2 regions of the Microbacterium sufflavum genome follow, and region 2 is predicted to be linked to the other one. Evidence: predicted binding sites of a transcription regulator. Region 2 holds the regulator's gene; the other holds the start of a gene.
The links. Region 2 encodes HrcA, which represses chaperone genes, less so after heat shock. Its sites were predicted from a motif close to TTNGCACTCGNNNNNNNCGAGTGCNAA; they were not measured.
Positions count from the first base shown of each region.

Region 1: the regulator HrcA is predicted to act here: its motif matches at 1,524-1,550, upstream of groL (chaperonin GroEL).

Region 1 covers NZ_JAHWXK010000001.1:33,283-40,928, forward strand. The annotation lists gene groL (chaperonin GroEL) at 1-1,487, opposite strand, end outside; gene KZC56_RS00185 (LytR C-terminal domain-containing protein) at 1,611-2,189, opposite strand; gene KZC56_RS00190 (DUF3263 domain-containing protein) at 2,259-2,516, opposite strand; gene KZC56_RS00195 (DUF2332 domain-containing protein) at 2,526-3,518, opposite strand; gene msrB (peptide-methionine (R)-S-oxide reductase MsrB) at 3,591-3,995, shown strand; gene KZC56_RS00205 (nitroreductase family protein) at 3,992-4,687, shown strand; gene KZC56_RS00210 (DMT family transporter) at 4,688-5,599, opposite strand; gene KZC56_RS00215 (ABC transporter ATP-binding protein) at 5,810-6,721, shown strand; gene KZC56_RS00220 (ABC transporter permease) at 6,718-7,530, shown strand; gene KZC56_RS00225 (sensor histidine kinase) at 7,540-7,646, shown strand, end outside.
Region 2 covers NZ_JAHWXK010000002.1:229,597-237,242, reverse strand. The annotation lists gene ybeY (rRNA maturation RNase YbeY) at 1-413, opposite strand, end outside; gene KZC56_RS15695 (PhoH family protein) at 410-1,435, opposite strand; gene KZC56_RS15690 (HIT domain-containing protein) at 1,482-1,829, opposite strand; gene KZC56_RS15685 (16S rRNA (uracil(1498)-N(3))-methyltransferase) at 1,867-2,595, opposite strand; gene dnaJ (molecular chaperone DnaJ) at 2,598-3,713, opposite strand; gene hrcA (heat-inducible transcriptional repressor HrcA) at 3,746-4,777, opposite strand; gene hemW (radical SAM family heme chaperone HemW) at 4,882-6,099, opposite strand; gene KZC56_RS15665 (DUF1990 domain-containing protein) at 6,099-6,752, opposite strand; gene lepA (translation elongation factor 4) at 6,824-7,646, opposite strand, start outside.

The DNA.
Region 1 (7,646 bases), on a different contig from region 2:
TTCGCCGGGTCGATGATGCCCTGTGCGAACATGTCGCCGTACTCGCCGCTGGCGGCGTTGAGGCCCTGGCCCGCGGGGAGCTCGGAGACCTTGTTGGCGACGACACCCGGCTCGAGACCGGCGTTGAGGGCGATCTGCTTGAGCGGAGCCTCGATCGCCACGCGGACGATGTTCGCACCGGTCGCCTCGTCACCCTCGAGGGACAGGGCGTCGAGCGCCTTGGTGCCGGACTGGATGAGCGCGACGCCACCACCGGGGACGATGCCCTCCTCGACGGCCGCCTTCGCGTTGCGCACGGCGTCCTCGATGCGGTGCTTGCGCTCCTTGAGCTCGACCTCGGTTGCAGCGCCCGCCTTGATGACGGCCACGCCACCGGCGAGCTTCGCCAGGCGCTCCTGCAGCTTCTCGCGGTCGTAGTCGCTGTCGGTGTTCTCGATCTCGCGACGGATCTGCGTGACGCGACCCTCGATCTGGTCGGCCTCGCCGGCACCCTCGACGATCGTGGTCTCGTCCTTGGTGACGATGACCTTGCGGGCACGACCCAGCAGGTCGAGCGTCGCGTTCTCGAGCTTCAGGCCCACCTCTTCGGTGATGACCTGGCCGCCGGTGAGGATCGCGATGTCCTGCAGCTGCGCCTTGCGACGGTCGCCGAAGCCGGGAGCCTTGACGGCGACCGACTTGAAGATGCCCTTGAGCTTGTTCAGCACGAGCGTCGCCAGAGCCTCGCCCTCGACGTCCTCGGCGATGATGACGAGCTCCTTGCCGTCCTGGATCACCTTGTCGACGATGGGCAGGAGGTCCTTGATGTTCGAGACCTTCTGGTTGGCGATGAGGATGTACGGGTCCTCGAACACGGCCTCCTGGCGCTCCGGGTCCGTGACGAAGTACGGGTTCAGGTAGCCCTTGTCGAAGCGCATGCCCTCGGTGAGCTCGAGCTCGGTGCCGAAGGTCTGCGACTCCTCGACGGTGACCACACCCTCCTTGCCGACCTTGTCGATCGCCTCGGCGATCAGCTCACCGATGGCCGGGTCTGCCGCCGAGATGGACGCGGTCGCGGCGATCTGCTCCTTGGAGTCGATCTCCTTCGCGCTGCTCAGCAGCTCCTCGGTGATGGCGGCGACGGCCTTCTCGATGCCGCGCTTGAGGGAGATGGGGTCGGCGCCGGCCGCGACGTTGCGCAGACCCTCGCGGACCAGGGCCTGGGCGAGCACCGTGGCGGTCGTCGTGCCGTCACCGGCGACGTCGTCGGTCTTCTTGGCGACCTCCTTGACGAGCTCCGCGCCGATCTTCTCGTACGGGTCGTCCAGCTCGATCTCCTTGGCGATGGAGACACCGTCGTTCGTGATCGTGGGGGCGCCCCACTTCTTCTCGAGCACGACGTTGCGACCACGCGGGCCGAGGGTCACCTTGACCGCGTCGGCGAGGATGTTGAGGCCACGCTCGAGGCCGCGGCGGGCCTCCTCATCGAAGGCGATGATCTTTGCCATGAGTTTTGTCGTCCCTCCTGGACGTAGACGGTGGGTTTAGCACTCAGAGTGAGAGAGTGCTAACGCCATTCTGGCACTCGACACCATCGAGTGCAAGCCGCGTCGCCCGCCTGTGGAGGGGCGTCAGGGAGCGGGAGTCTCCTCGGACTGCTCCGGCGCCGACGCTGAGCGATCGAGGCCGATCACGACGGTGAGCTGCTTGCCGCCCGTCTCGTTCAGATCGGCGTAGAAGTCGTCCTGCTTCACCGCAGCGCCGCCGATCACCCCGGCGAGACCCACGGCCGCCTGCTCGTCCGCGTCGTCGACGTAGTAGATGGTCGTCGTGGCGAAGTCGTCGCTCGCGCTGTCCGTGGCGAACACGATCCCCGCCGGCCAGCCGGCATTGATGAGAGTGTCACGCATCTGGTCGTCGAGGCCGGAATCAGGGGTCGCGTTGAGGATCATGACCGAGTAGCTCGGGTCGACCACACCCGTCTCCTCCGGTGTCGGCACCGCGCTGGGGCCCGCCTCGGGGAACAGCTCGATGCGCCCCATGACGACCAGCGAACCGAAGATCCCGGCGATGATCAGGACGAGCGCAGCCACGAAGGACCACAGCAGGACCACCCAGCCGTTCATGCCCGGAGCCTCCGCGCGGTGGGCCCCGACGCGTCCGGAGGCGCGGGGAACGTCATCGAATCGGTCACGGGAGGGCTTGGACACCCCTCGATGCTAGCGGCACGATGCTGGCAATCCGCGACGGAGGCCAGCGAGCGGAGCGAAGCGGGTCCGTCAGCCGACGAAGCCGGGCATGCGCGCCGCCCGTCGGGTGCCCCGGGTGTCGCGGAGCCGTCGCAGCCGCCGCACCAGGACCGGGTCGAACGCCAGGGCCGCCTCCGAGTCGATGAGTCGTCCGAGCAGCTGGTAGTAGCGCGCCGCGCTCATGCCGAGGGTGCTGCGGATGACCTCTTCCTTCATGCCGCCATGCCGCGGCCAGGCGGCTTCGAGGGCGAGGATCGCGCGGTCGCGTTCCGTGAGGTCTCCGAGCATGGCTCCAGGTTAGGACGCGGTGACGTCATCGCCCGCGCGCCACTCCCACCATAGCCCGAGCGGGTCGGCCGCCGCCCGCACCCTGCCGTCGAGCGCGACCACGAAGCCGGACCATGTCGTCGCGTCCACGGACGGCCGCCACACGTCGAGCAGTCCGGGTGGGTCGATCGTGATCCATCGCGCCGGCAGCCCCTGGATCTGCGCGACGAGAGCCTCGCGCGCACGGCGGGGGATGTGGACGAGCACCCCGGGCGTCGTGACGACGGGGGTGGCACCCACAGGCATCATCGCCAGGAGCTCCTCGAGCCTCTCGGCCGCGTCGCCGGCGAGCAGCAGCGGTGGATCGGCTGCGACGATGTCGAGCGCGGCCTCGATGCGGCGCTCGCGCCCGGACTCCCCCGGCCACACGAGCCCGCGCAGCCACCGCCGGTCTCCGTCGTCCGCGGCATCGAGCGGTGCGAGATCGATGCCGCCCCGCCACACGACCTCGGGCAGGCGAACACTCGGCATCGTCCCCGTCACCCGACTCTGCAGCACGACCGGGGAGGGACCGTCGTGCGGGTCGACGGCGAGCCGTTCGGAGCCCTCGGCCGTCACGTAGCGATACGAGTACCGGTCTGGGTACAGGCAGAGACCGGCCGATGCGCCGAGCTCGAGAAGCGCGATCGGCCCCTCGATCTCGGAGAGGACCGGGAGCAGCGCCGCCAGCCGCAGCGGCTCGTTCGTCTGCAGGGACCGCGCCGCGCACTCGGCCACGAGCACGTCGGCGTGCGCCAGGACGAAGGCGCGCCACGCCGCGTAGTCCTCGAGCGGGGCGCCCAGCAGCCGGGACACCGCGAACACCAGCGGTGGCTGGCGGTGCGTCTCCGGGATGCGACGCAGCACATCGCGCAGCTGCTCGTCATCGCTGACGCCGGCCGCCCACTCCCCGTACAGGGCGCTGCGCCCGGGGGCCTCGTCGCGCGCGAAGCGGGCATAGCGCTCCCGGATCGGGTCGGTCATGCGTCCATTCTGACGCGCAGCGCCGAGACACCGCCGCAGCGTGGAGAATGGAGAGGACCCGAGGAGGACGCAATGTCGTACAGCGTGGACAAGACCGAAGACGAGTGGCGCAAGGAGCTCGGCGAAGAGCAGTACGCGGTGCTGCGCCAGGCCGCGACCGAGCGCGCCTGGACCGGAGAACTGCTCGACGAGGAGCGCGCCGGCCTGTACACGTGCGGAGCGTGCGGCGCCGAGCTGTTCAAGAGCGGCACCAAGTTCGACTCCGGGTGCGGGTGGCCCAGCTTCTACGAGTCGATCCGGCCCGACGCCGTGGAGCTCCTGGAGGACGACAGCCTGGGCATGGTGCGCACCGAGGTCCGCTGCGCGACGTGCGGCTCGCACCTCGGGCACGTGTTCCCCGACGGCTTCGGCACTCCCACGGGCGACCGCTACTGCATGAACTCGATCGCGCTGAACTTCACGCCAGACGAGTCGTGAGCGCGCTCGACGCCGTCCGCGCACGACAGTCCTGGTCGAAGGTCGGAGACACCGCGCCCGGGCGGGAAGAACTGCTGGCCCTGGTGGCCGCGGCCGGACGCGTCGCCGATCACTCCTCGCTGCGACCGTGGCGGCTGATCGAGCTGCGCGGCGCCGATCGAGAGGCCCTCGGAGCAGCGATCGCCCAGGCGCAGGGCGACGACTCCCCCTCGACGAAGCCGCTGCGCGCCCCCCTGCTGATCGCGGTGGTGGCCAGCTACCAGCCGAGCGAGAAGGTGCCGCGGTGGGAGCAGGAGGCCGTCGCCTCCGGCGTCGCCCACGTGCTCAGCCTCCTGCTGGACGAAGCAGGGTGGGGTGTGATCTGGCGCACCGGACATTTCACGCGGTCGCAGCCGGTCGCGGCGATGCACGGCCTCGCCGACGACGAGGAGCTGCTGGGCTGGCTGTACGTCGGCGACAAACCGCCGGGGAAGTCGCCGGGCCGACGCAAGGCCGTCGACGCGCGCAGACTGCTGACGCGTCTTCCCTCGACCCAACCGGCCGTCGCCGCCGCCGAGCCCGCCGAGCTCGCCGAGAACGAGAAGAAGGCCGAGGCGAACGCGGAGAAGAAGTCCGCCAAGAAGGCGAAGAAGAAGGCGAAGAAGGCCGCCAAGAAGGCGAAGAAGAAGGCCGCGAAGGAGAACCCCGCGTAGTCACCGGCCACGACGCCGCGGCACTGCCACGACGACCGACGCCACCGCGACGACGACCATCGCGATCACCTGCCACAGCGCCGGTCCCGCCTCCGCAGGCCACAGCACGTCGATCACCACCGAGGTCACCAGCTGGCCCAGCACCGAGCCGAGCCCCATCAGCAGCACTCCCGTGTGAGCCACGATGAACGCGCCGAGCAGGATGTACGCGGCACCGAGGAACCCGCCGAGGTAGAGCCACGGCTCGGCCGGGAGGGGGTCCGGCGCTCCGCGCAGCGCGACGCTCAGGGCCGCGGCGACCGCGAGCACGACCGTCCCGGCGATGAAGCTCATGAGCGTGGCGGCGATGGGCGACTGCACGCGCTGCGCCAAACGCCCGTTGGTCGCGGCCTGCCAGGCGATGCCCACTCCCGCGAGGAACGGCAGCACCAGCATCCACAGCGGAGCGGACGCCAGGACGTCGCCCGACAGGGAGATCGCGACCGCGGCGAGCGCCAGCGCCCCACCGAGCAGGCGACCGGGGGTCACCGCGACGACGCCCGCGGGCCCGAAGCCGATCCGGTCCAGCACCAGGCCGTGGAGCGTCTGCCCCGCCACCACGCCGACCGTGAACAGCGAGACGCCGAGGACGCCCGCTGTGAGCCCCTGCGTCGAGACCGTGAGGGCCCCGCACGCGCCGCCGAGGAGCATCCAGAACGGGACGGAGCGCCCGCGGACCCCCCGCCATAGCCGTACGGCACCGCGACGGGCGAACGGCAGGAGCGCGATCACGACCGCGAGCGCCACGAGCCCGACCGAGAAGGAGAGGAAGCCCGCGACGATGCCGTTGTCGACCCGTACGCCCAGCACCCCGTTGATCCGCGCCTGGATGGCGGTCATGACGCCGATGGCGACGGCTCCGCCGAGGGCCAGGGGCGCGGGGAGTCGACGGGCGTCTGTCACCCGTCGACCCTATCCGAGCCCCGGAACCCGACGGCCCACGGTGCTCACGGCGCAGCATGGTGGCCCCGGACAGCGCCCCCGCGCAAGCGGTCACTCATCCTTCCGGGGGAGGATCCGGAGCGCGCGGAAAGGTACCGCGGGCGGACGCGCGCGGCGGGCGCCGTCCGTAGCGTGGACGACATGATCACAGCAGAAGGCCTCACCAAGAGGTTCGGAGACAAGACGGCCGTCGATGACGTGTCGTTCACCGTCCAGCCGGGCACGGTCACCGGGTTCCTCGGCCCGAACGGTGCCGGGAAGTCGACGACCATGCGCCTGATCGTCGGACTCGACCGGCCCACCTCGGGTCGCGCTGCCGTCGGCGGGCGCGAATACCGCAAGCTCCGCGCCCCGCTCACCGAGGTCGGGGTGCTCCTCGACGCGAAGGCCGTGCACACCGGGCGCACCGCCAGGAATCATCTGCGGGCGATGGCCGCGACCCACGGCATCCCCGACTCGCGGGTCGACGAGGTGATCGACCTCGCCGGCATCGGCTCCGTCGCCCGCAAGCGCGCCGGGAAGTTCTCCCTGGGCATGGGCCAGCGCCTCGGGATCGCCTCGGCTCTACTGGGTGACCCGCACACGTTGATCCTCGACGAGCCGGTCAACGGTCTCGACCCCGAGGGTGTGCGCTGGGTGCGGCAGTTCGTGCGCCACGCCGCCTCGGAGGGGCGGACCGTGCTGCTGTCGAGCCACCTGATGAGCGAGATGGCGCAGACCGCCGACCACGTGATCGTGATGGGACGCGGGCGTGTCCTCGCCGATGCTCCCCTCGCGGACCTCGTGCGTTCGTGGACCAGGAACACCGTTCGGGTGCGCACGCCGCGTCCCGCGGAGCTCGCCGCGGCCGTGGGGGCGCCGGACGTCGAGATCGTCAGCTCCGCGCCGGATCTGCTCGACATCGTCGGTCTCCCGGCCGCACGCATCGGCGACCTGGCTGCCGAACGCGGTATCCCCCTGCACGAACTCACGCCCACCACCGGCTCTCTCGAGGACGCCTACCTCGCTCTCACCGGCGACGCCGTCGAGTACCGCACGAAGGAGCTCTCATGACCACGCAGGCCCCCGTCGCCACGACACCGCGCGTCGACACCGGTCGCCGGCTCACCTTCTTCCGGGCCGTCCGCAGCGAGACCATCAAGCTCACCACGCTGCGCTCCACGTGGTGGTCCATCGCGATCGCCGCCGTCCTCACGATCGGCATCGCCATGCTGATCGCCCAGGCGGTGGACGTTCCGGGGTTCGAACCCATCCAGGCCGTGGTCATGCCGATCCAGTTCACGATGCTGTTGGCGGGCATCATCGGCGCGATCGCGGTGACCGGCGAGTACTCGACCGGCATGATCCGCTCGACGCTCACGGCCGTTCCGGTGCGCGGGGCCGTCCTGCTCGCGAAGTCGCTCGTGCTGGCGCTGTTCCTGTTCGTGTCCTCGCTCGTGATCTTCGGTGTCGCGGCCGTGGCGGTCGGGATGATCGTCGGTTCCCGCGATCAGAGCATCGACTGGTCCGACCCGTCGGCGTCGTTCCTGCCGATCCTGGTCGCATCCCTGTCGATGTCGGTGTTCGCCCTGATCGGCGTCGCGTTCGGGTTCATCCTGCGCTCGGGCGCCGGCGCGATCGCCGCGACGGTCGGCCTGCTGTTCGTGCTGCCGATCGTCGGGAACTTCTTCTCGATGGCCGGTGAGGCGTGGGCGTGGGTGGTGGATGCCGCGACCTATCTTCCGGTGGCGGCCGCGCAGAGCGCGATCCTCCCGGGTGAGGGAGCGGCGATCGAGGCCCCCGTCGCCTTTCTGACGCTCGCTTGCTGGGTGGTCGGAGCGCTGCTTGCCGCATGGGCGGTCCTGCGCACGCGCGACGCGTAGAGTCGGCCCGTGAGGAGAACGCGCAGCCGCAGCGACTCGATCCGTGAGGACGAGGAGCTGCGGCTTCCGCGTCCGCCCGGGGTGTTCCGACGCTTCTGGGCGCGGCACCCCGTGGT
Region 2 (7,646 bases):
TGGAGTCCGAACATCTCCCGCTCCTCCTCCGGCTCCGCGTGATCGAAGCCGAGCAGGTGCAGCAGACCGTGCGTGGTGAGCAGGATCAGCTCGTCCATCAGGGTGTGGCCGGCCGCCTGCGCCTGGGTCTCCGCCACCTGCGGGCACAGCACGATATCGCCCAGCAGGCCGGGAGGCGTCGGGCGGTCCTCGGTGCCGGGGCGCAGCTCGTCCATCGGGAAGCTGAGCACGTCGGTCGGGCCCGGCTCGTCCATCCACTGCACATGCAGCGCCTCCATGGCGCCCTCGTCGACGAGCACGATCGCCACCTCGGCGTCCGGGCTGACGTGCAGCTGCTCCAGGTTGAAGTCGGTGAGCCGCTGCAGCACCGTCTCGTCGACGTCGATCGCCGACTCGTTGTTGATCTCGATCATGAGAGCCCCCGTTTCGGCATCCGGTCGCGTGGTCCTGGTCGCTGCGCCCCGCGGCGCTCGGCCCTGTTGGCGAACTCCGCGGCCTGCTCGCGCTCGAACCGCTGCGCCGTGCGCTTCTCGTCGTACTCGCTGTACGCGTCGACGATGCGCCCCACGAGCGAGTGCCGCACCACGTCGTCGCTGGTCAGCCGGGTGAAGTGGATGTCGTCGATCCCGTCGAGCACCCGCGTCACGAGCCGCAGTCCCGAAGACCCCTGCGGCAGGTCGACCTGGGTGATGTCGCCCGTGACGACCATCTTGGTGCCGAAGCCCAGCCGCGTCAGGAACATCTTCATCTGCTCCGGCGTGGTGTTCTGCGCCTCGTCGAGCACCACGAACGAGTCGTTGAGCGTGCGACCGCGCATGTACGCGAGCGGCGCCACCTCGATCGTCCCCGTGGCCATCAGGCGCGGCACGATCTCCGGGTCCATCATCTCGTTCAGCGCGTCGTACAGCGGGCGCAGGTACGGGTCGATCTTGTCGGTGAGCGTGCCGGGCAGGAACCCCAGCCGCTCCCCCGCCTCCACCGCCGGACGGGTGAGGATGATGCGCGTGACCTCCTTGCGCTGCAGCGCCTGCACGGCCTTCGCCATCGCCAGGTAGGTCTTTCCGGTACCGGCCGGGCCGATGCCGAACACGATCGTGTTCTCCTCGATCGCGTCGACGTACTCCTTCTGTCCGAGCGTCTTCGGGCGGATCACCTTGCCACGGGTCGACAGGATCGCCTCGCCGAGCACCTCGCTCGGGCGCGGACCGCCCTCGGTGCGGAGCATGCGCGCCGAGCTGGACACGTCGCTGGGCGCCAGGTCGTGCCCGGCCTTCGTCATCGCCAGCAGCTCGTCGACGAGGTTCTTCGCCTTCGCGACGGCGTCGCGCTCGCCCGTCAGGGTGATCTCGTTGCCGCGGACGAGCACCTGCACATCGCGGTGCTCGCGTTCCAGCATCCGCAGCAGGCGGTCCTGCGGACCGAGCAGCTGCACCATCGCGACACCGTCCGCGTAGATGCGTTCGGTGACGGTTTCCTGATCGTCAGAAGCCAACGAGCTTGTTCTCCTCGAGATTGCCGAGCACATGGGCGTGCACGTGGAAGACGGACTGGGCGGCGCTCGCGCCGTTGTTGAAGATGAGGCGGTACTCGCCGTTGGCGTGCTCGTCGGCGATGCGCTTCGCTGCCGCGACCATCTCGGCCAGCAGACCCGGGTCACCCGCCGCGAGCTCCGTCACGTCGCGGTACTCCTCGGTCTTCGGGATCACGAGCGCGTGCAGCGGAGCCTGCGGGTTGATGTCGCGGATCACGAACACCCGACCCGCATCGAGCAGGATCTCACCGGGGATGTCCCCGTTCAGGATGCGCGTGAAGATCGAGGGTTCGCTCATGCGTTCAGCTTACCGGGGCCCCTGCACGCGGCGGCGGTCACCAGCGGCCGAGAGCGACCGACAGCACCGCGATCGCCGCCGGTCCGGCCGTGGACGTGCGCAGCACCGTGTCGCCGAGGAGCACGCGCTCCGCGCCCGCCGCCGTGAGCCGCTCCAGCTCCTCGGCGGAGATGCCGCCCTCGGGCCCCACCACCAGCACGAGGTCGCGGCCGTCGGGCTCCAGGTCGGACAGCCGCCCTGGCGCGGTCGGGTCGAGCAGCAGCACCCGCTGCTGCGCCGCGCGCGCCGCCAGCTGCGCGGTCGACTCGACCGGCGCGACCTCCGGCACCCATGCGCGATGGGCCTGCTTGGCCGCCTCGCGCACGATCGTCGCCCAGCGCTCGCGACCCTTCGCGGCCTTGGGCCCCTCCCAGCGCGAGATGCTGCGACCCGCCTGCCACGGCACGATCTCGTCCACGCCGAGCTCGCACGCCGCCTGCACCGCGAGCTCGTCACGGTCGCCCTTCGCGAGCGCCTGCACCAGCACGACCCTCGGCGACGGCGCCGGCGACTCCGCGCGCTCCTGCACCCGCACCTCGACGCGCGACGGCGAGACCTCCTCCGCGACGCCGGTCAGCCACACGCCGCGGCCGTCCCCCACCGTCACGGCCTCGCCGACGCGCAGCCGACGCACCACGGCGGCGTGCTTCGCCTCGGCGCCGGTCAGTGTGACCAGGTCGCCGACGGCCGCGCCTCCCGCCGTCTCGACCAGGAAGTGGAGCGCCACGATCAGTGTCCGCGGAACCGGTCGCGCAGCTTCGAGAACAGCCCCTGCTGGAACTGGGCGAGCTGCGGGGCCGGAGCCTTCGCCTTCTTCGCGAAGTCCTCGATGAGCTTGCGCTGCGACGCGTCGAGCTTCGTGGGTGTCACGACCTGCACGCCCACCCGCAGGTCGCCGCGCTGGGTGCCGCGCAGCGGCGTGATGCCGCGGCCCTTGATCGTCAGCACGTCGCCGGACTGCACACCGGGGCGGATCTCCAGGTCGACCTCGCCGTCCAGGCCCTCGATCGACGTGTCGGTGCCGAGGATCGCATCGGTCATCGACACCTCGAGCGTCGCGAGGAGGTCGTCGCCCTCCCGGCTGAACGCGGGGTGCGGGGTGACCGTGACCTCCACGTACAGGTCGCCGTTGGGGCCACCGGCGCGACCGACCTCACCGGAGCCCGGCAGCTGCAGGCGCAGTCCGGTCTCCACGCCGGCGGGGATGTCGAGCGACACGGTGCGCCGCGAGCGCACGCGCCCCTGTCCGCCGCACGTGCCGCACGGATACGGGATGGTGGTGCCGTAGCCCTCGCACGTGCCGCACGGCTGCGAGGTGACGACGTTGCCGAGCAGGCTGCGCACCTGACGCTGCACGTGGCCGGTGCCGCCGCAGATGTCGCACGTGACGGGCGACGTGCCCTCCTGGCAGCACGAGCCCTGACACGTCTCGCACAGCACCGCGGTGTCGACCTCGATGTCGCGGTGTGCGCCGAACACGACGTCGCCCAGCTCGAGCGTCACGCGCACCAGGGCGTCTTGACCGCGCTCGCGCCGCGACCGGGGTCGGGCTCCGCGGCCACCGCCCTGCGCGGCGCCGAAGAACGTCTCGAAGATGTCGCCGAACCCGCCGAAGCCGCCGAAGTTGCCCGCGGCGCCGTCCCCGCCGCCCATGTCGTAGCGGCGTCGCGACTCCTCGTCGCTGAGCACGTCGTACGCGTGGGTGACGAGCTTGAACCGCTCGGCCGCGTCCTCGCCCGGATTCACGTCCGGGTGGAGCTGCCGCGCCAGTCGGCGGTACGCCTTCTTGATCTCATCCGTGGAAGCGTCCCGGGACACCCCGAGAACCTCATAGTGGTCCGCCACAATCGCCCTTCTGCGTGTTCCGTGGGGCCGCGTCAGCGGCCGGCCTCGTCGTCGTCGAGCATCCGCGACAGGTAGCGGGCCACCGCCCGCGCCGCCGCCAGGTTGCTCGGATAGTCCATGCGCGTCGGCCCCATCACGCCGACGCGCGCCGTTCCGGTCGGTGCCGCGTAGTCGCTCGCGACGATCGACGCCTCGCCGAGACCGAACGGCGCGTTCTCGGTGCCGATGCTGGCCGCCAGGCCGTGCTCGTCGGCCACCATCTCGCTCATCAGCCGCAGCAGCGTCACCTGCTCCTCGATCGCCTCGAGGAGGGGGTGGATGCTGCCGCGGAAGTCGTGCTCGCGGCGGGCGAGGGTCGCCGCGCCCGCCATCACCAGTCGCTCCTGACGGAACCCGCCCAGCTCGTCGACGAGGACGCCGGCGAGAGTGCGCAGCACGCGGTCGCGCGGCGTCTCCTCCGCGGCCAGCAGGGTCTGCAGCCGCTCGGACGCCTCCGCGATCGCCTGCCCCGTGATGAGCGCGGAGAGCCGGGCGCGGAGCACACCGAGATCGGCCTCGTCGATCGCATCCGGCAGCACCGTCATCCGCTGCGAGACGCCGCCGGCATCGGTCACCAGCACGGTCAGGAGACGGTTGGGGGCCAGCGCGACGAGCTCCACGTGCGTGACCCGCGCGCGGGCGAACGACGGATACTGCGCCAGCGCGACCTGACCCGTGAGCTGCGTCAGTACCCGCACCGTGCGCGCCATGAGGTCGTCGAGGTCGGCGGGGTCGGCGAGGAACGACTCGATCGCCGAGCGCTGCGCCGAGGAGAGGGGACGGAGCTGGGCGAGGTGGTTGACGAAGACGCGGTAGCCCTTGTCGGTGGGCACGCGACCGGACGACGTGTGGGGGGCGGTGATGAGCTCCTCGTCTTCGAGCTGCGCCATGTCGTTGCGGATCGTCGCCGCGGACACCCCGAACGAGTGCCGGTCGACGATCGATCGGCTGCCCACCGGCTCGTGCGTCTCGACGTAGTCCTGCACGATCGCGCGGAGAACCTGGAGTCCTCGCTCTGTGACCATGGCCCACCCCTTCCCGCTGACGACCGGACGCTGGCACTCTGACACCCTGAGTGCCAATCCTACCGCGTACGACCGGGAGTTCTCCGAACCCGCGCGCCGATCACTCAGTCGGTGAGCTCGCGCACCACCGCGTCGGCGAGGAGGCGTCCGCGCAGGGTGAGCTGCACGCGCCCGCGGAGCGCCGCCGCCGCGTCGATCAGGCCGTCCGCGATGAGCCCGGCCACGCGGGGGCGGTTCGCCGCGGGCAGGTCGTCCACCGCGATGCCCTCGCGGATGCGGCTGAGCAGCAGGATGCGCTCGAGCGTCTGGGCCTCCACGTCGGGGCGCTCCCGTCCCGCCGCCGGAGACGCGGACGCCGCGAGCCGCTGCGCGTAGGCGGCCGGATGCTTCACGTTCCACCAGCGCAGTCCCGCCACGTGGCTGTGCGCGCCGGGACCGAAGCCCCACCAGTCGCTCCCCCGCCAGTACGCCAGGTTGTGCCGCGACCGCTGCTCCGGCGTGCGCGCCCAGTTGCTGACCTCGTACCACTCGAAACCCGCCGCGGCCAGCCGCTCGTCGGCCAGCTCGTACATGTCCGCCTGCAGGTCGTCGTCGGGGGTAGGCACCTCGCCGCGACGGATCTGCCGCGCGAGCTTCGTCCCGTCCTCGATGATCAACGCGTACGCGGAGATGTGGTCCGACTCGAGCTGGAGGGCCGCATCGAGCGACGCCTCCCAGTCGGCGAGCGACTCCCCCGGCGCGCCGTAGATGAGATCGACGCTGACGTCCAGTCCCGCACCCTTGGCCGCGGCCACCGCCGTCCGCACGTTCTCCGGCTGATGCGTGCGATCGAGAGCGGCGAGCACGTGCGGCACCGCCGACTGCATGCCGATCGACAACCGCGTGACGCCGGCCTGCGCGAGGGTGCGCGCCACCTCGGGTGTCACCGTGTCGGGGTTCGCCTCCACCGTCACCTCGGCACCCGGCGCGAGCCCGAACGCCGCGGTCGCCGCGCCGAGCATGCGCGCGAGGTCGCCCGGGGGCAGCAGCGTCGGCGTGCCGCCCCCGAAGAACACCGTGTCCATCGGTCGCAGCGCCCCCGCGGCGTCCAGCACGCCGCGAGCGAGGGCGATCTCGCCGATCAGGGTCGACGCATAGTCCTCCTGCTTCGCGCCGCGCAGCTCGCTCGACGTATAGGTGTTGAAGTCGCAGTAGCCGCAGCGCACGCGGCAGAACGGCACGTGCAGGTACGCCGAGAACGGGGTGTCGGCAGAGATCGGCAGGTCGTCGGGCAGGCGGCCGTCGGCGGGAGCCGGATCGCCGAGGGGAAGCGGTCCCGCCATCAGACGGGGGTCGCGTACAGCGGGGAGATCGCGCGCAGGTACCGCGCGAACAGCTCGCGGCGGCGCCGCTTCATGAGTGCCGGGATCAGGCGGTAGACGAGCGCGTTGGGCGCGTCGAACGCGCGCACCGTGAACCACACCTCGTCGTTGTCCTCGCGCCAGTCGACGTCGAACGACTCCTCGCCGCTGACGACCGAGCCCCCGATCGTCCCGAGCACGAAGCCGATGCGCCGTGTCTCCTCGGTGACCGAGATCACGCGCAGCTCGGAGTCGGCGCGCATGCCGCCCACCCGACCGCGCAGGTGCAGCGTCATCCCGGCGCCGACGAACGGCATGCCCTCCGCGTCATAGCGCGGCTCGACATCGCGCTTGCTCGGCGCGATCGGGTTGCCCTCGGCGTCGAAGCTGACCCCGGCGTACGCGGGGCCCGGGGCAGGACGCACGTCTTCCACCGAGAGTCCGGCTGCGCGCTGCGCCGTCCACGACAGCAGGGCCTCGCCCGCCGTCTGGAACCGCTCCTCGCCGCTGCCGATCCGCCAGGACTCCTCCGCCGGGATGCTGCGCTCCGGCGGGTACTGCATCAGGTCGGGGGCGTGGGTCGCACCCACGGCCGCATAGTCCACCGTGTCGTCTCGGAAAGTCCCGCGCCGCATGAGATCCAGCCTACTTCGGGTTCCCTGGGCGAACACCCCCCGCACCACGGGAGCGCCCAGGATCGCCCGGGTTACTTCTTGTCCTTGCCCTCGACGTCGCCGGAGAGCGCCGCGATGAACGCCTCCTGGGGGACCTCGACGCGGCCGACCATCTTCATGCGCTTCTTGCCCTCCTTCTGCTTCTCGAGGAGCTTGCGCTTGCGGGTGATGTCACCGCCGTAGCACTTGGCGAGCACGTCCTTGCGGATCGCGCGGATGGTCTCGCGGGCGATGATGCGCGCACCGATCGCCGCCTGGATCGGCACCTCGAACTGCTGGCGAGGGATGAGCTTGCGCAGGCGCTCGGCCATCATCGTGCCGTACGCGTAGGCCTTGTCGCGGTGCACGATCGAGCTGAAGGCGTCGACCTTCTCGCCCTGGAGGAGGATGTCGACCTTCACCAGGTCGGCTTCCTGCTGACCGGAGGGCTCGTAGTCGAGCGAGGCGTACCCCTGCGTCTTGGACTTGAGCTGGTCGAAGAAGTCGAACACGATCTCGCCGAGCGGCATGTTGTAGCGCAGCTCGACGCGCTCCTCCGAGAAGTACTCCATGCCCAGCAGCGTGCCGCGCCGCGACTGGCACAGCTCCATCACGGTGCCGACGTAGTCCTTGGGCAGCAGGATCGCCGCCTTCACCATCGGCTCCGACACCGAGCCGATGCGCCCATCGGGGTACTCGCTCGGGTTCGTGACCGTGACCGTCTCGCCGGTGTCGCTGGTGACGACCTCGTAGATCACGCTCGGCGCCGTGGTGATGAGGTCGAGGCCGAACTCGCGCGCGAGCCGCTCCGTCACGATCTCCAGGTGCAGCAGGCCGAGGAAGCCGCAGCGGAAGCCGAAGCCGAGCGCGACCGAG